Regions from separate parts of the Lachnospira sp. CLA-JM-H23 genome, predicted to be linked through region 2. Evidence: predicted binding sites of a transcription regulator. Region 2 holds the regulator's gene; the other holds the start of a gene.

Region 1 (15,631 bases), on a different contig from region 2:
ATATAGTACATTTTCTGAACAACCGGCAATGGCTCAAATACAAATATATTATCTACATAAAATGTATGCTCAGGAAGCTTCAGACCGAATTCCTTTATAAGCTGTGTTCTGTATATTACTGAGTGCATAAGAATATACTGGTCTACCTTGAAATGTCCCATCTCATTCCATCCAAACATTCTGTCAACTGGAAGTGCATTCTCATAGTGAATGACTTTCTTTCTCTTAGCACCAACCTTTTCATATACATAATTCGCAATAAGCATATCTGGGAGGTCATCTTCCTCAACAAAGCTCTTAAGCTTAGTTAATATCTTCTTATAGCTTTTAACATCAACCCAGTCATCGCTGTCTACAACCTTAAAGAACATCCCTGTGGCATTGGCAAGACCTGTATTAACAGCCTGTCCATGTCCACCATTCTCCTGATGTACAGCCTTGACTATGTTAGGATATTTTGCTTCATATTCCTTGGCAATCTTTAATGTATCATCTTTTGTTGAACCATCATCAACAATTATTATCTCTACATCGTCACCACCTGCAAGGCATGATTTGATACATTTTTCCATATATGCTGCTGAATTATAACATGGAATTGCAAATGATAATAACTTCATATAATATCTCCAATCTCTACATTCTGTCAGGACACTGTATACCTAATAAATCAATACAAGTTTCAAGTATCTCTTTAGTAAGTGTGATTAATGCAATATAGCTTTCCTGCTGTTTCTTATCCTCTTCTGCAAGAATCTTTGTGTTATGATAAAATCCGTTAAATGAGTTAGAAACCTCATATATATACTGGCATATCTTGTGAGGTGCATTATCCTTGTATGCTCCATCTATAACATCTGAGAACTTAATAAGTGCAAGTGATAAAGCCTTCTCTGACTGTTCTTTTGAAGGCAGTATTGTAAGATTACCAACACTTACGCCTGTTTCCTTATACTTTGCAAGAATAGACTTTATTCTTACTATTGTATACAAAATATAAGGACCTGTATTACCTTCAAATGAAGCAAATCTATCTACATCAAATACATAATCTTTAGATGCCTGATTAGATAAATCACCATACTTAAGTGCAGCAAGACCCACAATCTTAGATATCTTATCAGCTTCTTCATCCGTCATTGAACGGTTCTCTTTAATCTTATTAAGAATAACTTCATTAATATCAGATATAAGATGTTCAAGACGCATAACACCACCTGAACGTGTCTTAAATGGCTTGCCATCCTTTCCATTCATAGTACCAAAACCAACAAATCTCATATCTGCATCTGGTCTTACAATTCCAGCCTTCTTAGCTGTTCTGAATACCTGAGTAAAATGAAGCTCCTGTCTTTTATCAGCGAGATAAATGTATGTATCCGGCTTATATAACTTCTCTCTCTCAACAATAGTTGCAAGATCTGATGTAGCATAAAGTGCCGCACCGTCTGACTTTCTTACTATGCAAGGAGGAAGTTCCTTAGTATCTGTTGGCTCTGCAATATCTACTACTGTAGCTCCCTGGCTTTCATAGGCAATTCCATCTTCAACCATCTTATCAACCATATCTTTAATATATGGCTGTGCATCACTTTCACCCTTCCATAAGTCAAATGATACATTAAGATTATCATAATTCTTCTTTAAATCCTTCTTGGAAACATTCATAATATGCTTCCATATTGCTGTGCATGCTCTGTCCCCGCTCTGAAGCTTAAGTGTGGATTCGTGTGCTCTCTTAGCGAATTCTTCATCTTCCTTAGACTTAGCACTTGCCGCCGGATATATCTGTTCAAGCTCTGATATCGTAAATGGGGGTTCACTTGGATACTCTCCTGTATACGCCTCATCAAAATATGGAAGTTCAGGCTTTCTGTCCCTTAACTCCTCTATGATAAGACCCATCTGAAGTCCCCAGTCTCCAAGGTGTACATCACCTATTGTATTGTTGCCTGCGTATCTGTTAATTCTCTTAACACTCTCACCAATTACAGCAGATCTTAAATGTCCTACATGTAATGGCTTAGCTGCATTAGCTCCACCATAATCCACTATTACAGTCTTAGCTTCCTCGCTGTTCTCATATCCGTACTTATCATCTTCTGACATCTTATTAAGATAATCTGAAAGATATCCAGCACTTACCTTTATATTGATAAATCCTGGCTTAACACTTTCAATTGTGTCAAACATACCATTAGATGTAAGCTTTGCAACTATCTCATCTGCAATAACAAATGGAGCTTTTTTATAAGTCTTAGCTGCTGCCATCGCGCCATTGCACTGGAATTCGCATAAGTCAGGTCTGTTAGATATAGTAATTCTTGCGTATTCTTCTGAATATCCACATTCTGCAAATGCTTTCTTAAATTCATCTGTCATAAGTTCAATTATGGTCTTCATTATATTCTCCATTCCTGTTAAATTCTGCTTCATAAAATATATTATTATAAAGTAACAAGAAAAGAATCCCGAAATCCGAGATTCTTTAATAAAATCATCTATTTAGTATAAAACACTTTCAAGGAAAAGTCCATAGCTCTCAGCTGGAAGTGACATAACAACATCCTTGCCAGCCATAATATTCTCTACATCTTCCACCTTCTTAAGTCCGCTTCCTACATCAAGAAGCATACCAATCATATATCTTGCCATATTATGAAGGAAATCATCTGCTGTTATTCTTATCTCACAACTGTCTCCATCTGTAGTTATCTCTACATCTTTGATATCCCTTACTGTAGACTTGCTCTTCTTCGCAGTAGTAAATGCTTTAAAATCATGCTTTCCAATCATATAAAAAGCTGCCTGCTTCATAGCCTTAATATCCGGAATATCAAATGTATGATAAGCATACTTTCTTGTAAATACATTCGCTACATTAGCCATATCTATCTTGTATACATATGTCTTCTCCCTCGCATTAAGCTGGCTATGAAATCTTTCATCTACTAATTCCACGCGATTAACAGCTATATCCCTTGGAAGATATCTGTTAAGGTAATTCTTAACCTCTACAGGCTGGTACTTATCATTAAGCTTGAAATTAGCTGTCTGATTAAGTGCATGAACACCTTTTTCTGTTCTGCATCCAACATATATATCAATATCTTCACCTGTCATCTTCTGAATTATCTCTTTAATCTTACATTCTATAGTGTTAGAATTGGAGTCCTTGCCCATTCTGACCCAGCCGTCATATCTCCCACCATCATATTGAAGTTGTAATCTATAATTGTACATCTATTCTTCCATAACCTTTTCAATTGTATTAACAATCACGTCCATATCAAAAGGCTTCTGTATAAAATCAGCCGCTCCTTTCTTAAGAGCCTCTATCATATTAGCCTTCTGTCCTGCCGCTGTTACCATAATAATCTTGGCATCAGGGTCTATCTCTATAATATCCTTAACTGCATCTATTCCGCCAAGAACCGGCATTGTAATGTCCATAGTTGTTATATCCGGTCTGTATATTCTGAACTTTTCAACGCCTTCTGCTCCGTTAACAGCCTCTGCAACAATCTCGTGTCCAGCCTGTTCAAGCATATTTCTTAAGAACTTTCTTGAAGTCTTAGAATCATCTACTATCAAAATCTTCGCCATAATATTCCTCCGTTCCATATGTCTATAATTAACCACCCGGCTTGTGCAGAAGCATTTAGTATCTGTAATCAACTGCAAATGCAATATATCTATAACAATTCATCAACTAACAAATAATTGACTGATGATTATTAACAACTTCAGCTTCTGTAATACGCCTTAACTATGTACATATATTTTTATACATTAAGCTTAACTTTATCATCTGCAACCATAAGCAGATTAAATCTATGTCCTTTCATATTAAATGTAACTACATACATTCCATTATCCGCTTTAATCTGTGTATCCTGATAAAATACTGGTGGGTGTAAAGACACCTCTATCTCTTCATAACTGAGCTTAGTCGCATATGCACCATTAATAATATTAATAAGCTCGCATATTGCATCATAAGCATCAGCATCAAACTTATTCATATCTTCCTGGGAAAATGTAGATGCAACGCAAAGAAGGTCAGCATCTTCACCTGCTATCCCTAAGAATACATCTATATCTCCGTCCATAATCTGACAGCCAACAAATTTGCCATCAAATTCCTTCTGATATATTATTCTCTCAAGTTCAATCTCAGTGCTCATAAACTGTGTAAATACCTTTAAAACACTCTGCATCTGCTTATTATAATATTCTGTATTCATATCAAGAAATGTTGTAACCATATCATCTATATTACCATCCTTGATAACCTGCAATTCATTGTCAGTAAATACAGATCCAGAATGATTCTTAGCAATATACTTGTTAATCATCTTATCCTGCATACCTCTTCTCCTTGTGCATAACCTTCTATAAATACATTATTCATACAATTTTACTGTAAGATTATTATACATCAAGAAAACATATATTAGCAACATCAATTTTCACTTATAAACACTTATTATCGGATTTTATTTTCACTTATAAATGCTTATCAGTTTAATTGTTTAGACAGTTTATTCAATTTGCCACATTTATCATATACAACTTGTGCATATTTCACATTTAATATCCCAAAGATAATACACTAAAATTGACGCACAAACAACCCCAGCATTAAAATTAATTAATGCCGGGGTTGATTAAATATCTATTATTCTAATCTGTTTATAATAACAGCTTTATATTAAGCGTTCTCTACTGAGTAGTTAGGGGCTTCCTTAGTGATATGAATATCGTGTGGATGACTCTCTCTTAATGCAGCAGATGACATCTTAATAAACTTACCTGTCTCCTGAAGCAATGGAATTGTAGGTGCTCCACAATAACCCATACCTGAACGAAGACCTCCCATAAGCTGGAATATTGTATCTTCAACAAGTCCCTTATATGCAACACGTCCTTCAACACCTTCTGGAACAAGCTTCTTAGCACCTGTCTGGAAGTATCTGTCCTTGCTTCCATTCTCCATAGCTGCAATAGAACCCATACCTCTATAAACCTTATACTTTCTGCCCTGGAATAACTCAAATGAACCAGGAGCTTCATCACAGCCTGCAAGAAGACTTCCGAGCATACATACACTACCACCGGCAGCAATAGCCTTAACAATATCACCTGAGAACTTGATACCACCATCAGCGATAACTGGAATACCGAACTTCTTAGCTTCTGCATAAGCATCCATAACTGCTGTTACCTGAGGTACACCAATACCAGCAACAACTCTTGTTGTACAGATAGAACCAGGTCCTATACCAACCTTAACTGCATCTACACCAGCTTCGCAAAGTGCCTTAGCAGCTGCACCTGTAGCAATGTTACCAGCGATTACCTGTAAATCAGGGAATGCTGACTTGATATTCTTTAATGTTGTAATAATATTCTTAGAGTGACCATGTGCTGAATCAATTACAATACAGTCAACACTTGCATCAACAAGAGCCTGAACTCTATCCATAACATTGGCTGTAATACCAACTGCAGCACCTGCAAGAAGTCTTCCCTGTGAATCATGTGCAGATGCAGGATACTTAATAGACTTCTCAATATCCTTTATTGTAATAAGCCCTCTTAACTTGAATTCATCATCAACGATTGGAAGCTTTTCTTTTCTTGCCTTGCCAAGGATCTTCTTAGCCTCTTCAAGAGTAATTCCAACTGGAGCTGTTACAAGATTCTCGCTTGTCATACATTCCTTAATTGGTCTTGAGAAATCTTCTTCAAATTTAAGATCTCTGTTAGTAATAATACCAACAAGCTTTCTATCATCATCTGTGATAGGAACACCAGAAATTCTGAACTTACCCATAAGTTCGTTAGCTTCCTGTAATGTATTATCTGGATGTAAGAAAAATGGATCTGTAATTACTCCATTCTCTGATCTTTTTACCTTATCAACTTCCTCTGCCTGCTGCTCAACTGACATATTCTTGTGGATAATACCTATACCACCCTGTCTTGCCATAGCGATTGCCATTCTATGTTCAGTAACTGTGTCCATACCTGCACTCATCAAAGGAATATTAAGCTTAATATTCTTTGTAAGATTAGTTGTTAAATCGATCATATTAGGTGTTACTTCTGAATACTGTGGAACTAATAACACATCGTCAAATGTAATGCCCTCACCAATAATTGTACCCATTTTCCTTTGTCCTCGCTTTCCTGTGAATAAAATAATTAAGTTATATGCGCATAATAACGCAATTCTTGGTACAAAAAAATCCGAATACTTAATTCGGACATTTCTGTGTGGAGAAATCTGATAAACGTTCTATCATATTCCTTTTGTTTATAATATTAGAATTGTATCAGAGCATTTTTTAAAAGTCAATAACTTTAAACACATCTTTTTCAACAACATTTTGTATGCTGTGAAGAATACGTTCATCAGGATATACAAATACCCTGACCAGTTCGTTATGTTCATTATAAGCATATATGACAACCGAATCGTGGTTGCTTGCACCAACTGAATAATCATAAGTCTTAACGTCCATATGGTTCATACGGAGTGCATCCTGCGAATCAGCTCTTGCCACAAGCTTTGCTCTTGAAAGTGTATACACACCACATCTTTTTCTTGCTGATTTTGCCATAATCCTATCAATCGTAAGCGTATCATCCACTATCGAATACTCAAGCTCTGCATTATAATACTGGAATACCAAAAATGTCATCACCGCAAATAATGCAAGCACAATTATTCCAAATGTTCTTGTCTGTGGTATGGTTGTAGCCGCCACAATACAACCTATTATAAGCAATGCCTTATAAACAACTGCTGTCTTAGGCGGTTTTACCTTTACTATCTGTTCTACTGCTACATCAAACATAAAACTACTCCTATCTTGTAATACTTCCAATTAATCAAAGTAATTAATTTTCTTCTTAGTGCCTGCAGCCGCCTTAACCTTTACATCTGGTATCTCATAGTCTTCTATATCAATTATATCCTTGCTTTCGTCGCACATTATAAGTAATTTAGCAATCATTTTAAGCTTTTCTTTCATTCCGAAGCTTCCACCAACACTATAAGCTGTACCATTTACTTCATATCTGTTCATTAATGAGAAATATACTGGTCTGTCTTCTTTAGCAACATCTGTATAATCTTTAACATCAATACATAATAAAGCATCTGCTGCTTCCTCTAACTTGTCTGGGTGCTTAGCTATAACAGAACTGCATATTGTTCCAAGCATATCTGTCTGGTTCTGCGCGTATTCATTACCATATACGCTGAATTTCACAAGTGCTCCACTTCCCTTGCCGCCAGCAGAAGAACCACCTCTGACCTTTACCGCTGGAAGTTCAACCTGTTCTGAGCTGAATATCTCTGGGCTTTCACCACATATATTAAGCAGAAGTGCCATTTTCTTTAACTTGTCTACTACTGAATATGATGTTCCAACGCATATATGGCTTCCATTAGCGAATTCAAAGAATTCACAACTTCTGAAATATGTAGGCATATCTGCCTTACGATTCTCTGGAAGACTGTAATCAACATCAGATACGCAGTTCATCCCATTATACGAAGGAAGTTCGTCCACAATATCCTGATGTTTATTAAGAACGTGTGCAAAAAATGTAAGCATCATATCTGACTGATTAAGCTCATACTCCTTGCCATAAAGCGTAAATCTGATATCACCTGTACTTGTAGCCTGTCTTGTCCTGCTGTTATCAGTTGTGTTGATGTTGTCTGTTGATGTGGCAAGGTCATCTGTAGCAACGCTGTCTATTGCTGTGTTGTTTTCATCGCCAATAATATCATTGCTGTTTATTTCATCGCTATTTGTATCATTATTATTTGCCACATTGCTATACTCTGTACTCTGAATATTATCAGAAGTTCTATTATTCTCAATGTCAACTTCTGTAGTATTATTCTTAACGGCTGGTGCAGAAGCACTGCTCTGACTTGCTGTAGATGATGTAGTTGTGGCAGATGATGAGGCATTGTTGTACTTTTTTTTGAGTTCTTCTAATACATCAATATTAATTTTGTCATTCTTGTCATTAGTAAAATTGTTATACATTAACTGTGCACAATCACCAGCTGTTCCATATTTCTGAATACTATAGCTTGACTCTTTAAAAATATAACTTAGCATACTTATCGCAACTCTATGTGCTGTATTCAGACCATCTATAGTTGACCTGACATCTTTCTTTAACTTGCTCTTTACTGCAATATTATCTTCCATAACATCTTTAAGGACATTTACTTCCTCTGGAACCATCTTTATTGCCATACTCTGACTTTCTTTTGCAACTGTATTATTATACACTGCATCTTCCATTTTTTGTATTGTAGACATATTATCATCCAATGCAATATAAAAATTCTCAAGATACTTGCCTTTTTCCATCTTTAAATCCTCTGAACGTGTTACAAGCTGTTCTATAAGGCAGGCATAACTACGGAAATAGTTAAGACTAAGAAATGAAATCATAGCAACACAATCAACATCATATAAACGCTCCTTAATATTCTGTAACCAGTTCTTAGAAATATTCTCCTGAAGTTCTATATCTATATATACATTAATTCCACGTTTTCTAAGTTCATATACAAATTCATAAACCTTCTCTTTATCCTTACTTGCATAACTTACAAATACATAAGGTTCACCCTTTATCCATCCATCTTCAAGTTTCTTTTTAAGCTCATCAATATCAGCCATCACCATTCCTCCTGCGTGACAATTAAAATCCAATATAGAAGTATTATAACATATCCAATAACTTTTTTAAATAGAAACAACTATCCCCGGTATTTTTCACTAATGTTTTATCTTGTAATATTTCTTACCCAGATATACTTCTTATAATGTATATATACTGCCGGGAGCTTTACCAGCTCATCCAGGCTTATTATGATATATACAAGCCAGACTGGTGCATTGAATACAAATGCTGCTATAAAGCCAAGCGGAACCGCAAAGCACCACATTGCACCAATATTCCCCTTCATATCAAACTTTGCATCACCTCCGGCACAGAATATCCCATCCAGAACAGTTGTATTCACCGACTGCCCCATCAGATTAATGCCGAGGACTATCAGCATAAAGCCAAGATACCCCTTCGCTGTATCTGACATAGGGGCTGCACGCGATACAACCGGAGCTACAACGATAAGAAGCAGACCTGTTATTATCCCAATGGCTATTGACAGTCTTGTAATTCTTCCACCATATTTCCTGGCTTTATCAAGCTTACCTGCTCCTAGAAGATTACCTATAATAATTCCTGCCCCGGCACTAACACCCCTTATAACGCACTGCACCATGCTCTTTACTATACTGGCTATGGAATTCGCTGCAACAGCATCACTTCCCATATGTCCAAGTATAACTGAGTATAATACAAATGCAATGCCCCACACTAAGGAGGCACATAGCACAGGTGTTGTGTAATACCAGAAATCTCTTGTCAGTGCTTTATCTGTATGAATAATTCCTTTCCATTCCAAAGCGGCAATCCTGTCTTTGTTAACTACAATATATGCCCATACAAGCTCTATCACTCTCGATATTACAGTTGCATAAGCCGCTCCACGTATGCCAAGACGTGGCATACCAAGTAGTCCAAATATAAGGACAGCATTGCAGACTATATTAACAGCAACTGCTGATGAGCTGATAACAGAGCTTTGAGCCGCCCTTCCTGTATTCTTAAGAAGAATCAGATATACCTGCGATACTGCACACAGCACATAAGATAAGGCTACCGCCCTGATATATAGTGTACCGCTTGCAATAAGCTCCGGTTCGTTAGTGAATATCCTTATAAGTCCCTCAGGTATGAGAAGCGCAAGAATAGTGAATATGCCGCCTGACAGCAGATTAGCATATAAAGCCACCGGCATGACCTTTTCAATAGCTTTTATGTCCTTCTTTCCCCAGTACTGTGAAATCATTATTCCTGAGCCTGCTGTTATCCCTGCTATAAACAGATTAAGCACAAACTGTATCTGTCCGGCAAGTGAAGCTGCAGACAACGAGGTCTGGTCCACAAATCCCAGCATAACCGCATCTGTGGCACTTACAAGTGCCAACATAAACTGCTGTATCGCTATCGGAACAACCAGTTTAACCAGCTTTTCTGACAAATCATCATTCTTTCTTCTACTAAAAAACATAAACCAAGCTCTCCTGACATATATGAATCAGCTCAATCTGCTGCAATTCACTTAATAACCTTGATAGCATAACACATTCCTTTTATATTGCACAACAAAAAGCCCCCTTGTTTATGAATATAAAACATAAACAAAGGGACTTTTTTAATATGATGTAAGTGTTAAATTTATTTTATCAACTTGCTGATGTATAGCAAATTATTACTTATTACATCATTCCGCCCATACCGGCAGCTCCTGCTGGCATTGCTGGTGTATCTTCTTTGATATCAGCTACAACTGACTCTGTTGTAAGGAGTGTTGAAGCTACACTTGTAGCATTCTGTAATGCACTTCTTGTAACCTTAGCTGGGTCAAGAATACCAGCATCAATCATATTAACGTATTCATCATTAAGAGCATCGTAACCTGTTCCTACTTCTGACTCTCTTACTTTGTTGATGATAACTGCACCTTCAAGACCTGCATTGTGAGCAATGTGGTATAAAGGAGCTTCAAGTGCCTTAAGAATAATCTCTGCACCTGTCTTCTCATCACCACTGAGTGTAGCAGCAAGTTCTGCAACCTTCTTAGAAGCGTGGATATAAGCAGAACCACCACCTGAGATAACGCCTTCTTCTACAGCAGCTCTTGTTGCATTAAGGGCATCTTCCATACGAAGCTTAGCTTCCTTCATCTCTGTTTCTGTTGCAGCACCAACTCTGATAACAGCTACGCCGCCTGCAAGCTTAGCAAGTCTTTCCTGTAACTTTTCCTTATCAAAGTCAGATGTTGTTTCTTCAAGCTGTGCACGAATCTGTGCAACTCTTGCTTCGATATCTTCCTTAGCACCTTCGCCGTCAACGATAACTGTATTTTCTTTCTGAACCTTAACTGACTTAGCTCTACCAAGCATATCCATTGTTGTATCCTTAAGTTCAAGGCCAAGTTCTTCTGAAATAACCTGACCACCTGTAAGAATAGCGATATCCTTAAGCATTTCCTTACGTCTGTCACCATATCCAGGTGCTTTGACAGCTACAACATTGAATGTACCTCTTAACTTATTAACGATAAGTGTCGTAAGAGCTTCACCTTCAACATCTTCTGCAATGATAAGAAGCTTAGCACCGCTCTGGACTATCTGTTCAAGAACTGGTAAGATTTCCTGAATATTAGAAATCTTCTTATCTGTGATAAGGATATATGGGTTATCAAGGTTAGCTTCCATCTTATCCATATCCGTTGCCATATATGCTGAAATATATCCTCTATCGAACTGCATACCTTCTACAAGATCAAGTTCTGTCTTCATTGTCTTAGATTCTTCGATTGTGATAACACCATCATTAGAAACCTTTTCCATAGCATCAGCTACCATCTGACCTACTTCTTCATCACCAGCTGAGATAGATGCAACCTTTGCAATCTGGTCTTTTCCTGTAACCTTCTCGCTCATATGTGCAATAGCTTCAACTGCACAATCAGTAGCCTTCTTCATACCTTTTCTTAAGATGATTGGGTTAGCACCTGCTGCTAAGTTCTTCATACCTGCATTAACCATAGCCTGTGCAAGAACTGTAGCTGTTGTTGTACCATCACCTGCTACATCATTAGTCTTAGTAGCAACTTCCTTTACAAGCTGGGCACCCATATTCTCAAATGCATCTTCAAGTTCGATATCCTTAGCGATTGTAACACCATCGTTAGTGATAAGTGGTGCACCATATGATTTATCAAGAACTACGTTACGTCCCTTTGGTCCGATTGTAACCCTTACAGTATTAGCTAATTTATTAACACCCTCTTCAAGAGCTTTTCTTGCTTCAATTCCGTACTTAATTTCCTTTGCCATTGCTATTACCTCCATTATTATCTGTAATAAAAATATATCTGATATCAACTAACTATCACTTTTCATATATCCGCCAGTAAACTGGCTGTATCTGATTAGTCCTCGATTACCGCAAGAATATCATTCTGCTTTACAACGATGTATTCTTCATCATCAAGCTTAACTTCTGTTCCAGCATACTTAGAATATATTACCTTATCACCAGGCTTAACCTGCATTGTAACTTCCTTGCCATCAACAACCCCGCCAGGTCCAACTGCAACTACCTCTGCCTGAGATGGTTTCTCCTTTGCCTGTCCTGGTAATACGATACCTGACTTTGTAGTTTCTTCTGCAACTAATGCTTTAATTACAACTCTGTCTCCTAATGGTACTAATTTCATATATATCCTCCATTCCGCTGTCTGAAATGTATATGGCAGCAATTTGTTTTTTGCTTGTTAGCACTCATTTCAACCGAGTGCTAATTTCAATAAAATTAAGATAGCACCCGGCTAATAATTTGTCAACAGCTATTTCTAAATATATTAATGATTTAACATTTTGATTATACTTTTTTTATTTTTTATTCTTATTAGCGACACCCATCTTGACGGTCTTTCCATAATAGAAAAGATACTGCTGTGCATATCCGCCAAGCTCGCCAAATCTTTCCTTAGCAAATGTAGCTATAACATCTTTGGAAGTATCATTTCCGTCAAAATACAGATATTCCATTATTCTTTTTATCCACACATCAATAGGAAAGCTGTCCCTTTTACCCAATGCAAAAAGGCTTACACAGCTTGCGACCTTGTTGCCAACCCCTTTTATCTGACACATTTTCTCAATGCCCTGCTCACTATCCAGTGCAATAAGCTCATCATAGCTAATTTTTCCCTCGCCGACACATTTTACGGCATCATATATGTAAGGTGCTCTAAAGCCTGTCTTTAATTCCTTCAAATCCTCTACTTCTGCTTTGGCTAACTTCCTTACATCAGGAAATGTATACATAGGTACACCTTTCACCTCACCCGCATAATCGCCATACTTTGCAGAAATATCTGCAACAATCTTCTTTATATGTGGTATCTGTTTGTTCTGCGATATAATAAATGAAATAAGTGTCTCAAAAAATTCCTGATTAAGAATTCTGACACCTGACATTGCCTCAATTGCTTCCTTAAGCTTATCATCTTTCTTTAAAAGCCTTTCCTTTATAAGACCATAATTCCTGTCTATGTCGAAATAATTTCTCCACAAATCCATATACAGCTTCTCATCAGTATCATAAAATACAATTTCTTTTTCAGTCTGTATTATATGTAACATATGTCCAAATGCTGTAAGGACATAATCATTTTCATCAAGCTTATTAAAATGGAAGCACTGTCCACATTCAAGTGTTTCATTCAATTCAAAATCATCAGGTTTGTTAATAATATAATCGCTCATATTAATTCTCCTCCCTGTACAAAATAAAATGCACGGTATATTTATCATCAGACTGCCATAAATATCCATATATCTAGCAGTTGTGTATTATTTTATAATGTAATATAATTATAATATATAATGTAATAATACCAAATTACATTTAATTTAACAAAGTAATAAACCTAAATTATTATAGAAAGATTTATTAACATATATGAAAAATTTATATAAGCCTATCCATAAGCGTGTCTGCGTTATACTCACACTTGTGCTTTTATCTGTCGCATTGACAGGCTGTACAATTCCAATATCGTTTAATATGTCTTCCAATTCAGCTATGACAATACCTAAGGCTGCATTTTCCCAGTCCGCAGATACAACGGAGGAGATTGTGCAGGCTATAATTGCAAGTATGGATAGTGATAATAATGTCTGCGAATTATTCATTACTGATGAGGAGTTAATTGATGCCAACAAATGGCTTTCATTAATTAACGGCATAGAACAGTTAAGATGTGAATACAGGCGCATTAAAAATGGTTTCAATGTGCGGATAACTTATGAATGTTGGGACAATTTTGCAATTATTAAAGCTTACAGAAGTGAGTCAACATATAATCTTAATGAACGCCAGCTTGTGCTTTATGACAAATATACCAAAATACTTGAAGAGATTATTTCGCCAAATCAATCTGATATAGAAAAAGAGATTGCCATACACGATTATCTCGTTGATAACATCAATTATGTTGATACCGGCGACTCTTCCTACAACGCCTACAGTGCATTAATCAACGGAATTGCCGTATGTAGCGGCTATACTGAATGTTTTAAGACATTGTTAGATATGCTTGGAATAGAAAATGCAACGATTTCAGGAGAGGCTGGCGGACAGCAGCACATATGGAATGTTGTCAACCTTGATAATCACTGGTATCACGTTGATGTAACGTGGGATGACCCTGTTGGCTCATCATCTGATTATATCGACCACTCATATTTTAATATCAGTGCTGACGATATGGCACTCGACCATACTTGGGACAGAAGCCGTTACTCCGCTTATGAAAAATGTGGTGCAAAATATTCCTACTGCAGATACAAAAAACTACCTTTAATAAGCAATGTCAACCAACTAAATAAACTCATATATTCAACAGTTAAAAATAAAACTGCACATATTGAATTCACTACAACTTATAATGCAGATCTTAAAGAGGCAATATCAAGAACCGGACAGCAGTTATCCTATTCTTATAAGAATATTGATCGTGTTAATTACACGTTATATTCTGTTACATTTACCTATTAATTGATATATAAATGTAATAATTATTACATTTATATATCAACAAAAAGCTGATTATCTCCATTTTTATTAATGAGGGTAATCAGCTTTTATTAATATCAATTAATTTCTTAATATAATGTATATATCATACCATAAATCTTGTGCGGCTTTTCTACACATATAAAGTTCCATAAGGAACTTTTAAGATGAGCACTTTTGTGCTCATTATACCATAATGAACTTATCTTCTTCGGAAAATAACACATTATTATGTTATTGGATATTAACTCCTGTATCTTTTAATGTTGCTCTTACAAGTGAGTCTTTAGCATTTTTCCATGGCTCATTGGCATATTTGTGATCAAATTTATTAATAAACCAGGCTACATCATCTCTTACTCTCTTCATATTATCTATATAAAGCTTAGTGATAAGCTCTGTGAATTCTGTATACTGTGCTCCTGAAAGCTTGCCGCTCGCCCTTTTCATCAAAAGTCCATAATGGCTGGTACAAAAGCCTTTGCAGTTCTTAAGTTTCTCTACAAAATCTTTATCGTGTTTATACATATAAAACACTGTATCTATGTATCTTTCAATGGTATCTTCTACCTTATCGCACACGAAGCATTTTCCTTCAAGCTCATCTATATAACTGCATACCTGTGCCTCTTTGCCTTTTTTTAGGAGTGTCTTTCCAGTGCCCTTATCATAACTATAGCTTTCTATCTGCTTAATGACATAATCCATATGTGTCTTCATAACAAGTGCATAACCAAGTCTGTTATTCTGCTCGTATATCTTCTTAATATGGCGGCTGCAAAATCCCATTTTATCAGTCTTTTCTCTTATGTCATCTTCCATATAGCTTGGACCCATGGCATACTCAACCGCATCATTCTCCAGC
Region 2 (15,631 bases):
CCCTGCCCCATAAGAGAAGCTTCTAGTCTTGATTTAATTCTTGCAATTATCTCCTTTAATCTCTTATAGTCATCAAATCTGGTATTATACATAATCTCTTCCATCATACCAAGAACAAATGGAACTTTCTCATATAATGCCTTACTCTTAACCTCATATACAATTGTATTCTTACTAAAATCAACCTTATCGCTATATAGAGCTGTTCCTGTTGCAAGACCACCGCAGTTAATATTAATCTCGTTAGTAAGCTCTGGATAAGTATAATTCTTAGTATCCATAAGACTTAATGTTGAGCCTAACAAGCCCATATATGGTATAAGTTCATCTGGAACACACTTAGTGTCAAATGACATATTAATATATGCAATCTTATTAGTAAATATATTATGGTGTACTATCTTAATTCCATCAACACTCTTAACATCATTATAATCCTTAGCAGGCTCTCTTTTAATGTCTGACAGCTCAAGCATTGGTATCTTTTCAAGATCTTCCTGACTTGATGGAGTATCCTGATATTCCTTTAACTCCTTTGTCTTTTTAACAAGCTCTTCTAATTCGTCATTAGTCAATGTGCTCTTATACTCTGCAAGCTTGTCCGCTTCCTTCTGTTCCTTTTCCTTCTCAAGTCCATATTCAGGCACAAGGCTTATAATTGACTTGTGGTTATTATCAAGAAGATATTCTTTTATAAGCTTCTCAAAATATCCATTTCTGGCATTCTTCTTTAACTCATCAAATGTATCTCCCGCCTCAATATGAATAAATGGCTTTGTTTCATCATATAACCAGCTATCCATCATAGTAAGATAATACATAAGTCCCTTTGGATATGGACCATAATCTGCTTCTCTGTATTTGAATTCGTAATAATTAATTCCAGCTTCTATTGTTCTTTCATTAATTCCGTCCTTAACAAGCTTTTCTAATGTGTCATTGATAACTGATACAAATCTGTCCTGCTCCTTAGAATTAGAATTCTTGGCAACTATTGAATATACAGGCTGGTAAAGTGATGTCTCATAACTTGAATATACATCAGTGCTTATACCTGCATCTAAAAGTGCCTGCTTAACAGGTGCTCCCGGTGTCATAACAAGTGCATAATCAAGTATCTGGAATGCAAGATAAAGCTTGGCATCAACAGAAGTTCCAATAACTGCATTATATGAAAGATAAGTATTATCCTCTAATGACTCATCTTCTGTTATGGCATAAGGCTTTGTTTCATATACAGGCTTGTCAAATGCTGCCTGTCTTTCTATATTGGCATGAATATCAACATCTGATACATCAAAGTCTGATAGATATTCCCTGTCAAGATATTCAAGTCTTTCATTAACGTCCATATCGCCATAGATATATATATAGCTGTTAGATGGGTGATAATATTCCTCGTGGTACTTAAGGAAATCTTCATACTTAAGTGTAGGTATAACCTCAGGGTCACCGCCCGATTCATTCTTGTATACAGTATCTGGGAATAATGATACAAATGTATATCTTGAAAGCACGTCATCTGGTGATGAAAATGCCCCCTTCATCTCATTAAATACAACGCCATTATACTTGATATCATCATCTGCATTATCAAGTTCATAATGCCAGCCTTCCTGCATAAATATCTCTGGCTTTTCATACATTGCAGGATAGAACACTGCATCCATATATACATCCATAATATTCTTAAAGTCAGTATCATTACAGCTTGCCACTGGATATACTGTCTTGTCTGGATAAGTCATAGCATTAAGAAATGTATTAAGTGAACCCTTGCACAATTCAACAAATGGATCTTTAACAGGATATTTTCTTGAACCACACAATGTTGAATGTTCAATTATATGCTGCATTCCTGTATCGTTAAAAGGTGGTGTCTTAAAACCTATTGAAAATACCTTATTATTATCATCATTAGATATAACGACAACCCTCGCTCCTGATTTCTTATGTCTTAATATAATACCTGCTGAATTAAGATCTTTTAATTCTTCTTCAAGGACAATATCATATCTTGCATTACTGCCACTTATTATGTCTGATTTATTCAATTCTTCTATCTTCTTTTTAACGTCAAAACTCATCTGATAACCTCATCTAATCAATAAAATCAATATTCTTATATATTGTACCATACCTTGCCAATATTGTAATCTATTTATATAATTTTTATAACCAGCAATTATTTATAACTTGATAAAATCTTATGGCATAATTTTCATTTTTAAAATACTTGCCAAATACCAAGTTTATTGTATAATTAATTGTTTGCATATAAACATATTATAATATAAGCTGTCCCACTTATTCTTTAACATATATTATATGCAGCTAAATTACAAATTATATTTAATGCACTATGCGAAAGCGTTAGTGCTGGAATGGAGGTTATATGGAAAAAATATGGATTACCGGTGCCAAAGGCCACGTTGGTACTGCACTTTCTGCTCTCTTAGACTGCCGTGAGTATGAAATATTCCCTACTGATGTTGACGAAGTCGATGTTACAGACCTTGAAGCTGTCAACAATTATGCAAGAGTTAATCGTCCTGATATCATTATCAACTGCGTTGGTTACAGTGATGTTGCAGGCTGCGAAACTAATCCTGACAAAGCATTTGCAGTAAATGCTGTAGGAACACGAAACCTTGCTGTTATGGCACAGTCTATCGGTGCAAAGCTAATTCACATATCTACAGATGATATATTCTCTGGTACAGAGGATCATTCTTATAATGAATTTGATACACCTAATCCTAGAAATATATATGGTAAAAGTAAGCTTGCCGGCGAAGCTTATATACAGTCTTTCTGTTCGCGTTATGTGATACTAAGAAGCAGCTGGGTATATGGAATAGGACAGGATTTCCTTAACACTGTACTTTCAGCAGTTAAAGATCCTTCTGTAAATGAACTCACTGTATCTGAATATGAATATGCGTGTCCTACAAGCGCTTCTGAGCTAGCCAGAATTATTGAATATTTCATTAAAAATGAGTGTCTTGGAATATACCATGCTGTATGTCAGGGCTCTTGCAGCCGTCTTGAATATGCCAGGACTATTCTTGAATATGCCAATGCAACAGACAAGTTAAAACTTGTTCCTGCCAACAATAATAAACCAGTATATTCAGTTCTTGATAATATGATGTTAAGACTTGAACACATTGAACAGCCTAAGAACTGGAAAGATGCGCTTAAAGAATATATTAATTTATCAGGAGGCTGCTAAAGAATGGAAAAATCTTTAAAAAACACAAAAAAGCCTATGGGGCTTTCTACTAAGATATTCATAGCACTTATAGCCGGTGCAATAAGTGGTGTTTTAATCCACTATTTTATGCCAGCAGGCTATATCCGTGATTCAGTTATCGTTGAGGGTGTCCTCTATGTAATTGGACAAGGTTTTATCCGCCTTATGCAGATGCTTGTAGTTCCACTTGTATTCTGCTCACTTATATGCGGAAGTATGGCTATCGGTGATACTAAGACACTTGGTAAAGTAGGTATTAAAACTATTCTTTTCTATCTTCTTACTACTGCTGTTGCTGTATCAGTTGCATTATCAGTTGCTATGCTCATCAATCCCGGTATTGGCGTTACAATTGAAAATGTATCTACAAGCAGTGTAACTATCACTGAGAAACAACCGCTTACACAAACACTTCTTAACATAATACCTAAGAATCCTGTTGAATCACTTGCAACTGCTGATATGCTCCCAATTATCGTATTTGCATTATTCGTAGGTATTCTTTTAGCGAAAATGGGTAATAAGGCATCAACTGTAGCTAACTTTTTCAGTCAGTTCAATGACCTTATGATGGAAATGACTATGGCAGTTATGAAGGCAGCTCCTATCGGTGTATTCTGCCTTATCGCAAGAACATTTGCTAATATTGGTTTTGACGCATTTGTTCCAATGCTTAAATATATGGGCTGCGTAATACTCGCACTTGCTATCCAGTGCTTCGTAGTATACCAGTTACTTTTATTTCTCTTTACAAGACTTAATCCATTTAAGTTTCTAAAGAAGTTCTTCCCAGTTATGAACTTCGCATTTACAACAGCTACATCAAATGCAACAATTCCGCTTTCAATCAACACACTTGATAAAAAGCTTGGTGTAAGCAAGAAAATATCATCTTTCACAATACCACTTGGTGCTACCGTTAATATGGACGGTACATCAATTATGCAGGGTGTTGCCGTAATATTCGTAGCACAGATATTTGGAATTACACTTTCTCCATCTGACCTTGTTACAGTAATTATAACAGCTACACTTGCTTCAATCGGAACAAGTGGTGTGCCATCTGTAGGTCTTATAACACTTGCAATGGTATTCCAGAGCGTAGGTGTTCCAACAGAAGGTATTGCCCTTATTATGGGTATTGACCGAATTCTTGATATGTTAAGAACAGCCGTTAATATCACTGGTGATGCTGTATGTACAACTATCGTTGCTAATCAGGAAGGCCTTGTCAATAAAGAAACCTTTAATTCTGATGTTACTGTAGATAACTAATTATCAATAAATATTTATTAATATTATGAGCAAAAGGGCTTCATATACCTGTCACACAGATATATGAAGCCCTTTTAAATAATATTATTCAATTGTCATCTTAGCGATAATCTGAATTATGTAGCCTGAACTAATTACTTAGAACGGATTTCCTTAACTAAAGCAACTGCCTCAGCTGTCATATCCTTAATCTTATCGAATTCTCCAGCCTTGATTAAGTCACCCTTAACCATCCAAGAACCACCACAGCAGAAGATCTTATCGCAAGATAAGAATTCTTCAAGGTTAGATGTATTGATACCACCTGTAGGCATAATTCTTACTGTTGTGTAAGCTGCACACATAGCCTTAATCATCTTAATTCCGCCTGCTGCTGTAGCTGGGAAGAATTTAACTCTTGTAAGACCTCTCTTAACTGCCTGAGCAAGTTCAGATGGTGTTACGATACCTGGCATTACAGGAATATTCTTAGAGATACAGTAATCAACGATTTCTGGATCAAAACCTGGGCTTACGATAACTGAAGCACCAGCTGCTACAGCTCTGTCAACCTGCTCTGTTGTAAGTACTGTACCTGCTGCAAGTACCATATCTGGATATGCTTCGTGCATAAGACGGATAGATTCCTCTGCTGCTTCTGTACGGAATGTAACTTCTGCACATGGAAGACCACCTTCTACTAATGCCTTAGCTAATGGAAGTGCGTCCTTTGTATCATTCAATACTACTACTGGAATTACTCCAAGTTCTTCAAACTTATCTGCTATATTACTCATTATAATAATAGCCCCTTTCTTTTAATTATTCGACTGATACTTCTCAGTGTCTTTGATTATATCATAATTCTTTAAAAACAACAATGAAATGATATATTTCGTTTGTATTTTTATAAGAACTTTATGCATTTATTTAAAGAAGCCCTTCTTCTTTGGATGTTTGTGTTCCTCTCCTGTAAGTGTCTTATCATATTCCATAAGTGCTTCTTTCTGTTCATTATTAAGCTTTGTAGGAATATCAACAATAAGTGTAATATAATGATCTCCTCTTGTCTGAGGATTTCTTAATGTTGGCATACCTTTACCTCTGAGCCTTACTCTTGTGCCAGAAGCTGTTCCCGGCTTAACTTCATATATAACTTCACCATCAACAGTCTTTACCTTGACTTCTCCGCCAAGAACTGCTGTAGGATAGCTTATTACAACATCTGAGAAAATGTTATATCCATCTCTCTCAAATGCTGGATCTGCTGATATCATTACAGCTACTAATAAATCTCCTCTTGGACCACCATTAGTACCTGGCTCGCCCTTGCCCTGAATACGGACACACTGTCCATTATCAATACCAGCAGGTATATTAACTTCAATTGTCTTCTTGCTGCTTATATAACCTGTTCCATAGCAGTCTGGACACTTTTCTTTAACAATCTTACCTGTTCCGTGACAATCTGGGCAAGGCTGTACGCTTCTCATCATTCCAAGGAATGACTGCTGTGTTACTGTTACCTGTCCACGTCCGCCACATTTCTTACAAGTTTCAGGACTTGTTCCCGGCTTTGCACCTGTTCCGTGACACTTAGAACATTCATCCTTAAGTGTTACATCTATCTTCTTCTTAGTTCCTGTAACTGACTCAGCAAATGTAATTCTTACATTAACTCTTATATCTGCACCACGTCTTGGTCCGTTGCTGTTACGTCTGCTGCTTGAACCGCCTCCGAACATACCACCGAATATATCACCAAATATATCGCCCATATCACCGAAGTCAAAATCAAAGCCGCCACCGCCAGCTCCACCTGCACCGCCTTCAAATGCTGCGTGTCCGAACTGGTCATACTGTCTTCTCTTATCTGCATCACTAAGAACTGCATATGCTTCTGATGCTTCCTTAAACTTAGCCTCAGCCTCTTTATCTCCCGGATTCATATCAGGGTGATACTTCTTAGCTAACTGTCTATATGCTCTTTTAATTGCTGCATCATCTGCGTCCTTAGGCACACCAAGGACCTCATAATAATCTCTCTTTTCTGCCATATAGGTTCCGCCTTTCTATACCCGAAAGGAGTCAGGTACCCTGATACGAGTCCTGACTTCCTTTCTGATTTCATCTATAATTGTCAAGTCTTAAGAAGTCTTTATATAACTCCATAATTAATCATTGTTAATTACATTAACTCTGATATTATAACCTTCAATAATCATAGACCACATCATATATATTACTTAATTATACTTCCTTGTAGTCACCATCTACAACATCATCACCATAAGGTGCGCTTCCCTGTGCATTATCAGCACCTGCGCCAGCTCCCATATCAGGACCAGCACCGGCTGTGCCTGCACCCTGAGTTGCTTCATACATCTTAGCAAAGAGGTTCTGTGCTGATGTCATAAGCTTTTCTTTAGCTGCCTTAATCTCATCAACCTGAGCATCTGTCATATTCTCAGCATCTGTTGATTCAACAAGTGACTTAAGTGCGTTAAGGTCTGCCTCAACATTTGCCTTGTCGTTAGCATCAAGCTTGTCGCCAGCTTCATCAAGAGCCTTCTGTGTCTGGAATACCATAGAGTCAGCTTCGTTACGAACTTCGATAGCTTCCTTACGCTTCTTATCCTGAGCTTCGAACTCAGCAGCTTCCTTAACAGCCTTATCGATATCTTCATCAGACATATTAGAACCAGCTGTTATTGTAATATGCTGCTCCTTGCCTGTTCCAAGATCCTTAGCAGATACATTAACGATACCATTAGCATCGATATCAAATGTAACTTCAATCTGTGGAACGCCTCTTCTTGCTGGAGGTATACCATCAAGTCTGAACTGTCCAAGTGACTTGTTATCCTTGGCAAACTGTCTTTCACCCTGTACTACGTTGATATCAACGGCTGTCTGGTTATCAGCAGCTGTGGAGAATATCTGGCTCTTCTTTGTAGGAATAGTTGTATTTCTCTCGATAAGTCTTGTAGCAATACCACCCATTGTCTCAATTGAAAGTGAAAGTGGTGTTACATCAAGAAGAAGGATATCACCAGCACCGGCATCACCAGCAAGCTTACCACCCTGAATAGAAGCACCGATAGCAACACATTCATCTGGGTTAAGTGACTTGTTAGGTTCGTGACCTGTTAACTGCTTTACTTTATCCTGTACAGCTGGAATTCTTGTAGAACCACCAACTAATAATACCTTTGAAAGTTCTGAAGCTGTAAGACCTGCATCTGAAAGTGCGTTCTTAACTGGCTCAGCTGTCTTTTCTACTAAGTCGTGTGTAAGTTCATCGAACTTAGCTCTTGTAAGTGTCATATCAAAATGCTTTGGACCTTCTGCTGTTGCTGTGATGTATGGAAGGTTGATGTTAGTCTGCATAGCACTTGATAATTCCTTCTTAGCCTGCTCAGCAGCAACCTTTAATCTCTGAAGTGCCATTGTATCTGTAGAAAGATCTACGCCTTCCTTAGCCTTGAAGTCATCTAACATATACTGTGTAATAGCATTATCAAAATCATCACCACCAAGTCTGTTGTTACCAGCAGTAGCAAGAACTTCGATTACACCATCACCGATTTCAATGATAGATACATCGAATGTACCACCACCAAGGTCATATACCATAATCTTCTGCTCGTGTTCATTATCAAGACCATAAGCTAAAGCAGCAGCTGTAGGCTCGTTGATAATTCTCTTAACATCAAGACCTGCAATCTTACCAGCATCCTTAGTTGCCTGTCTCTGTGCATCATTGAAGTAAGCTGGAACTGTGATAACAGCTTCTGAAACTGTCTCACCAAGATAGCTCTCAGCATCAGCCTTTAACTTCTGAAGAATCATAGCTGATATTTCCTGTGGTGTGTACTTCTTACCATCAATATCAACCTTGTAATCTGTACCCATATGTCTCTTGATTGAAGAAATTGTCTTATCAGCATTAGTAACTGCCTGACGCTTAGCAGGATCACCTACTAATCTTTCTCCGTTCTTTGTAAATGCAACTATTGATGGAGTAGTTCTGATACCTTCTGTGTTAGTAATAACAACTGGCTTACCACCTTCCATAACAGCTACGCATGAATTAGTTGTACCTAAATCTATACCAATAATCTTGCTCATAATTATCTTCCTTTCTATGTCTTATATAGACATACTGTTTAATAATATCAATTCTATTTGTTACAAGTGTGTGTATTGTTCTGATAAGCCCTAAGCCTGTAAACGAATTCTTTCTATATCACAACTACCCACATACTTTACTTCTGGTAAAAGCTCATACCATTATACATCAACTAAATATTCTGATGTATTAGTTAGCAACCTTTACCATACTGTGGCGGATAACCACATCTCTATATGTGTAACCCTTCTCGAACTCTTCAACGATAATATTCTCGCCCTGAGAGTCATCTTCCACGTGCATAACTGCATTATGAAATTCAGGATTAAACTCTGAACCAACTGCCTCGATTGGCTTAACCTGTAAGTCTTCAAGCATCTTAATTGTCTGCTTGTAAACCATATCCATACCTTTGGCAAATGGTGTTTGTAACTCTTCCTCTGTCACTGACTTAAAGCCGCGTTCAAAATTATCTACTATCGGAAGAAGTTTCTTTACTACATCCGAAGCTCCCATCTCGAACATTGCTGACTTTTCTTTGTCAGTACGCTTTCTGTAGTTGTCAAACTCAGCCATCTGACGCTTCAAACGATCTTGTAAATCCTCAATCACAGCGTCCTTCTGGTCCTTTTTATTATTTATATCAACTGTTTCCTCCGCTCCTTGCGCATCACTTGCGTTGTCAGATTTCTCTGCCTTCACATCTGCGTCAGACGAGCCCTGAGCTTCTACAGTATCAGCGTCTTTATCTGTATCTGATGTAACATCTGTATCATTAATATTAACATCTGCTTCATCAACATTATTAATGTTATTATCTTTCTTAGACACCTTATCTCCTCACCTTTCTATGATTTCTTGAATACATCATCCAACTGCGTCCTCATATTCTTCAAGGTTTCCACAACCTTTTCATAATCCATACGCTTTGGACCAATAATACCAATTGTACCCTTCATTCCATCCTGTAATTCATATGTTGCTGTTACAACGCTACAGTCTTTCATAGATTCAATCGGTGTTTCATTTCCTATATATACCTGAATACCATTGTTGGAACTACTATCCTGTTCATCAACACTATTGTCATCATCAACAACAAGATCTGACAGGCTCTGCTTTTCCTCCAAGGCATATATAAGCTCACTGGCTTTGGTTGAATCACTAAGTTCTGGATACTTGAATATGTTGGTTGCACCGCTTGTATATATCTTTAAATCATCTGCGCTGCTTATTGTATCAACAATCGCATCAAGAACTTCTTTGACAAGATTAATATGTTCTCCTGCCTGATTTTCCATCTTTGAAACAATGCTCAAATTCATCTGTTCAAGAGTAAGCCCTGTAAGTGTTGTATTAATAAGAATGTTAAGCTTTAACAAATTCTCCTGTGACAAATCCTCGCTTACTGTTATCACCTTATTCCTTATAAGATTGCCTTCCATAACTATTACGGCTAATATCTTATTGGCTTCAAGCTGTGATAACTGAACGAACTTAAGCTTATTGCCTGTTACCTTAGGTGTCGTTACCATAGTTGCATAATTAGTATCTTTGGCAAGAACCTTGGCAACATTCTGAAGAAGCTCTTCTACCTTTTCAACCTTCTCACCTAACATATCCTTCATTGAACTTAATTCCTGTTCTTTAACAGCAACCTCGTTCTCTCTGTTGGTTATGTTCTGTTCTTTCTCAGACATCATATCGTCTACATATAATCTGTAGCCTTTATCTGTAGGAATTCTTCCTGCTGATGTATGTGGCTGAACTATATACCCAAGCTCTTCCAGGTCTGCCATCTCATTCCTTATTGTCGCGGAACTAAGCTTCATGTCTGTGAACTTAGATATCGTTCTTGAACCAACTGGCTCGCCTGTTTCTAAGTAGTTCTTAATGATTGCTTTAAGTATCTTTACTTTACGCTCATCAAGCTGTTCATCAAGCCCCATGACATACCTCCTTTTCTTTGTTGTTAGCACTCAATAATTAGGAGTGCTAATATCAACATAATTAAGGTATCACTTTGCAAGGGTGATGTCAACAATTAATTTAATTTTTTGTATAAATAAATTATAAACTTTATTAAGTGTTTGGAGAAGGGGGTGGGGCTTCGGGCACCAGAAAGCTGATTGGGTATTTCTAAGACTTTCCTTTTGTTGTGGTTATGAGGGACGCAAACGCTCAGACGCAACGTCCTGTTGCGTATTCGCTCCATCGCACATCCGTGTGCGATAATTCTATCAGAATTTCCTATTACATAAAAAACTGCTGTGTAAATCTGGGGCTTTGCCTGATTTACACAGCAGTTTTATTGAGGTTAAAATTATTCTTAATAGAAATTACTTAGGATTAGATTATATTCCTAAGAATTTCTTTACTTCATTGGTCATCTCGCTTACTTCACATACTGTGTTGTGGAGGACTGGAGCTGTTCTGATTTCTTCGATAGCGTTAGGAACTTTTACTTTAGCAAGTTCGCTTAACTTATCTACAAGTTCAAAGTCACCCATTGAAGCATACTTAGGGTCGATTGCTTCCATTACGCTTCTTGTAAACTTGTATGGGCTTGCTGTTGAAGCTATAACTGTCTTAGTTTCGTCCTTAGTGTCTGCCTTGTACTTGTTATAAACTGTAGCAGCTACTGCTGTATGTGTATCTATAACATATCCACAAGTTTCATATAAATCCTTTATAGTAGCAGCATCTTCCGCCTCTGTAGCATAGTTGCCATAGAAATCTGAAAGCTGTGCTTTCATATCAGCAGTAATCTCATACTTACCTGTTTCTTTAAGTGAAGCCATAAGCTCGCTGTTCTTCTCAGCACTGTTGCCTGCTATTCTATAGATAAGTCTTTCAAGGTTGCTTGAGATAAGAATATCCATAGATGGTGATGTTGTAAGAACGAAATCTCTGTTTCTGTCATACTCACCCGTTGTAAAGAAATCGTATAACACCTTATTCTCATTAGAAGCACATATAAGCTTATTAATAGGAAGTCCCATATTCTTAGCATAAAATGCAGCAAGGATATTACCAAAGTTACCTGTAGGAACTACTGCATTAATCTTTTCACCTGCCTTGATTTCTCCGTTAGCAAGAAGTCTTGCATATGCATATACATAGTATACAATCTGTGGAACAAGACGTCCTATATTGATTGAGTTAGCTGATGAGAACTGGAAGCCGGCATTGTTCATAACCTTTTCAAGTTCCTTATCACCAAATATATTCTTAACACCTGTCTGTGCATCATCAAAGTTACCCTTAATTCCAATTACGTGAGTATTAGCACCCTTCTGTGTAACCATCTGCTTTTCCTGAATAGGGCTTACACCGTTCTTAGGATAGAATACAACAATTCTTGTTCCTGGAACATCTGCAAAACCTGCAAGAGCTGCTTTACCTGTATCTCCTGATGTTGCTGTAAGTATTACTATTTCATTTTTAACATCATTCTTCTTAGCTGATGTTGTAAGTAAGTGTGGTAATATAGATAAAGCCATATCCTTAAATGCAATAGTTGCACCATGGAATAATTCTAAGAAATATGCACCCTCTGCCTTAACTAATGGTGCAATCTCTTCAGTATCAAACTTAGAATCATAAGCTTTGTCAATACAGTTCTTTAACTCTTCTTCTGTAAAGTCATCAAGCATAAGCTTCATAACTTCATAAGCAACTTCCTTATAAGACATCTTTGAAAGTTCTTCTAAGCTCTTATCTAATGAAGGAATAGATTCTGGTACGAATAATCCACCATCTGGAGCAAGTCCCTTTAATATAGCCTGTGAGGCTGTTACTCTTACACTATCATCCCTTGTACTTCTGTAAAATAAACTCATCTCTTATTCCACCTTCTTATTTTATTGGGGTGAATCACAGTCAATCTGATGCATAACCGTCTCCCACATACATATGTACCTGCCAGAACAACATCTGGTAAATGGAACAGCTTTATCATCACTAACCGGATTCCTGTTAAAAATGCTTTAAACAGAAACCATTATACAACAGGAATGATACGAAAAACAATAGGTATATTGAATTATTACTAATTTTATCATATAATTTATAGGATTGATAAATATTAGACAATTTCCGGCTGACAGTAATATATACAATATTATTAAGATAGCAATGTATTTATTATAAAATCAAATTAACATATCACTAATATATGATAGCATAATAATCAAGATACGTTAAAGGAGAACCACAACTTGGCTAAAGGTGTTTACAAGACCAATAAAAAAGACGGCTCTGTATATTACAGGGTTTCAATAACATATAAGAATAAACATATAAGTATCGGAAGTTATGATGATGAAAATACAGCCTCACAGGTTTACTGTACTGCTTGCGATATACTTTTTAAGCCTGATATATATTATGTTAATATTGACCTTCATACTTCATCATACGCCGAATGTCATATTGATTTTCCTTATTCTAAGTTCATAAGTCTTATTAATTTCCGCGACAATGGCATATATATTAAGACACCCATATACCTGTGCAACAAGGCATTTTTGTATTTTCTTGAACCCGGGAATACTCTTATATTTTCCATTGATGACCTTTTCTATTATTCACACCACACAATTATGTGCCGCGGCGGTTATTATTTTGTAAATGATTATGGTATGCAGACAAGCATTTTATCAAGATTTGGAATACGCAGTCATTCCGTTAAAGGAAAAGATTACATTTTCAGGAATAATGACGAACACGATTTCAGATATGAAAATGTGTGTGTAGTCAATAAATATAATGGCGTGAGCCAGATTGTAAAAAACGGACGTATAATGTTCCAGAGCAGAATTCACATTAATGGTGATTTTATAATAGGGACTTATGGGACGGAATATGAGGCAGCTATTGCTTATAATAAGGTAGCTGATATGTTAGAGCCTGTATTTCCGGTAAATTATACAAGGAATTATATTGAGGATATATCGCATATTACTTATGCGGCTGCTTATAATAGTGTGAAGATTTCTAAGAGGGTGATTGAGTATGTTAAGTGGCTGGCGGAGAAAGTGAAATAATTGACAATTGGTTGGTTATAAATTCAATTGACAACAGATAGCTTTTAATTGACAACGGATAGCTTTTAATTGACAACGGATAGCTTTTAATTGACAACGGACGCGGGCGGAATAGCCAATATATCAACATCAGGCACGCTCCCGCTACTCTCAAACGCAGCGGATACTAAGGCGGTAAAGGACACCGCCTAAGTACCGGCGTTTTCAAAGCACCTGACTTTTGATATATTGGCTATTCCGCCCGCTGGGTGTCTATTCATTTAAAGGGTATTTGTCTTATTCACTTGGCTTCTTAATAGATAACAGATATAGCAGATATAACAAAATTACATTGTAATTATTTCAACTGGTGTAATTGTGTTATATCTGTTATTTTTATTCCTATATTCTATATTGCAATACTATATTATAACCAGCTAATCTGTGCAATCTACCTACTGTGAACTACAATCGCCAGCAATTAACTATCCCCTTCAGCCTAGAATGTCAGAACTCAATCCATACAGAATATATTCTATAATCTATATTCCCACGACTACACCTATACCCGCCCAACATACAATGTGCAACGGGCTCTTGTCACTAAACTATATGCATCTATCTTATGGGCAAATACATATCATAGGACATACAGATTGCTCTTACCACTAAACAATCTACATCTATCTTCTGCCAGCCAGATATGCTTACAGAGCTTGCAAAACACTTTTACTAAACAATCTACATCTATCTTCTGCCAGCACACAGAAATACAACGAAATAGCGGCTATATATCGTTAATCAGGTACTTTGAAAACGCCGGTACTTAGGTGCTGTCCTTTAGCACCTTAGTATCCGCTGCGTTTGAGAGTAGCGGGAGCGTGCCTGATGTTGATATATAGCCGCTATTTTGTTGTATTTCGTCCGTCTGCCACAAAGCTCAATAGAATTAGAATTATTGTCCATTAAGCAGCACCGGTGTGTAATGCATTTTTTATTTATTATTGATATAATTCACAAGTCCCTCAGCCTTTATGATTTTCTGCATAAATTCTGGGAATGCCTGTCCCTGGAATGTCTGTCCTGTTGTCTTATCTGTGATAACGCCGCTGTCAAAGTCGATAGCTACATCATCGCCTGCATTGATAGCCTTAGCTGCTTCTGGACACTCTATAATAGGAAGTCCGATGTTAATTGAATTTCTGTAGAATATTCTCGCAAATGTCTCTGCAATAACACAGCTTACACCTGCTGCCTTAATAGCTATAGGTGCGTGCTCTCTTGATGAACCACATCCAAAGTTCTTATTAGCAACAATTATGTCGCCTTTATTAACATTTTTCACAAAATCCTTATCGATATCTTCCATACAGTGAGTAGCAAGCTCTGCTGGGTCTGAAGAATTAAGATATCTTGCAGGAATAATAACGTCTGTATCTACATTATCGCCGAATTTAAAAACTCTTCCTTCTGCTTTCATATACTCCTCATTTCCTGTGTATTCGTACACATTTATAATTCATAATAATTATGTATCTTCTAAATATATTCAGTGTGCTGATTACAATATATTATAAACCAAGGTCAGATGGCTGGCTTATCTTGCCTGTAACTGCACTTGCTGCTGCAACAGCAGGGCTTGCAAGATATATTTCTGAATCAACGTGTCCCATACGTCCAACAAAGTTTCTGTTAGTTGTTGATACACATCTCTCGCCTTCTGCAAGGATACCCATATATCCACCAAGACATGGTCCGCAGGTTGGTGTGCTGACAACTGCTCCTGCTTTAATAAATGTCTGTACAAGACCTTCTTCTATAGCCTGCATATATATTTTCTGTGTAGCTGGGATAACGATTACTCTTAAGCCCTTTGCTACCTTTCTGCCTTCTAATATCTTAGCGGCACATCTTAAATCATCAATACGTCCATTAGTACATGAACCGATAACTACCTGATCA

What was found. The regulator HrcA, encoded in region 2, represses chaperone genes, less so after heat shock. The targets are predictions, from matches to a motif close to TGTTAGCACTCNNNNNNNNNGAGTGCTAACA.
Region 1: the regulator HrcA is predicted to act here: its motif matches at 12,456-12,486, upstream of WMO42_RS07025 (co-chaperone GroES).

Annotation. Positions count from the first base shown of each region.
Region 1 covers NZ_JBBMET010000004.1:198,966-214,596, forward strand. Annotated here, with positions in the region: gene WMO42_RS06975 (glycosyltransferase) at 1-620, opposite strand, end outside; gene argS (arginine--tRNA ligase) at 637-2,403, opposite strand; gene truA (tRNA pseudouridine(38-40) synthase TruA) at 2,506-3,243, opposite strand; gene WMO42_RS06990 (response regulator) at 3,244-3,606, opposite strand; gene WMO42_RS06995 (chemotaxis protein CheX) at 3,786-4,370, opposite strand; gene guaB (IMP dehydrogenase) at 4,715-6,175, opposite strand; gene WMO42_RS07005 (hypothetical protein) at 6,354-6,866, opposite strand; gene WMO42_RS07010 (toll/interleukin-1 receptor domain-containing protein) at 6,897-8,723, opposite strand; gene WMO42_RS07015 (MATE family efflux transporter) at 8,831-10,183, opposite strand; gene groL (chaperonin GroEL) at 10,392-12,017, opposite strand; gene WMO42_RS07025 (co-chaperone GroES) at 12,113-12,400, opposite strand; gene WMO42_RS07030 (DNA glycosylase) at 12,576-13,454, opposite strand; gene WMO42_RS07035 (transglutaminase domain-containing protein) at 13,651-14,748, shown strand; gene WMO42_RS07040 (DUF6062 family protein) at 15,001-15,631, opposite strand, start outside.
Region 2 covers NZ_JBBMET010000005.1:161,262-176,892, reverse strand. Annotated here, with positions in the region: gene WMO42_RS08210 (insulinase family protein) at 1-2,087, opposite strand, end outside; gene rfbD (dTDP-4-dehydrorhamnose reductase) at 2,396-3,235, shown strand; gene WMO42_RS08200 (dicarboxylate/amino acid:cation symporter) at 3,239-4,531, shown strand; gene WMO42_RS08195 (bifunctional 4-hydroxy-2-oxoglutarate aldolase/2-dehydro-3-deoxy-phosphogluconate aldolase) at 4,666-5,307, opposite strand; gene dnaJ (molecular chaperone DnaJ) at 5,437-6,567, opposite strand; gene dnaK (molecular chaperone DnaK) at 6,761-8,641, opposite strand; gene grpE (nucleotide exchange factor GrpE) at 8,832-9,473, opposite strand; gene hrcA (heat-inducible transcriptional repressor HrcA) at 9,491-10,591, opposite strand; gene thrC (threonine synthase) at 10,997-12,484, opposite strand; gene WMO42_RS08165 (hypothetical protein) at 12,863-13,690, shown strand; gene leuD (3-isopropylmalate dehydratase small subunit) at 14,664-15,149, opposite strand; gene leuC (3-isopropylmalate dehydratase large subunit) at 15,241-15,631, opposite strand, start outside.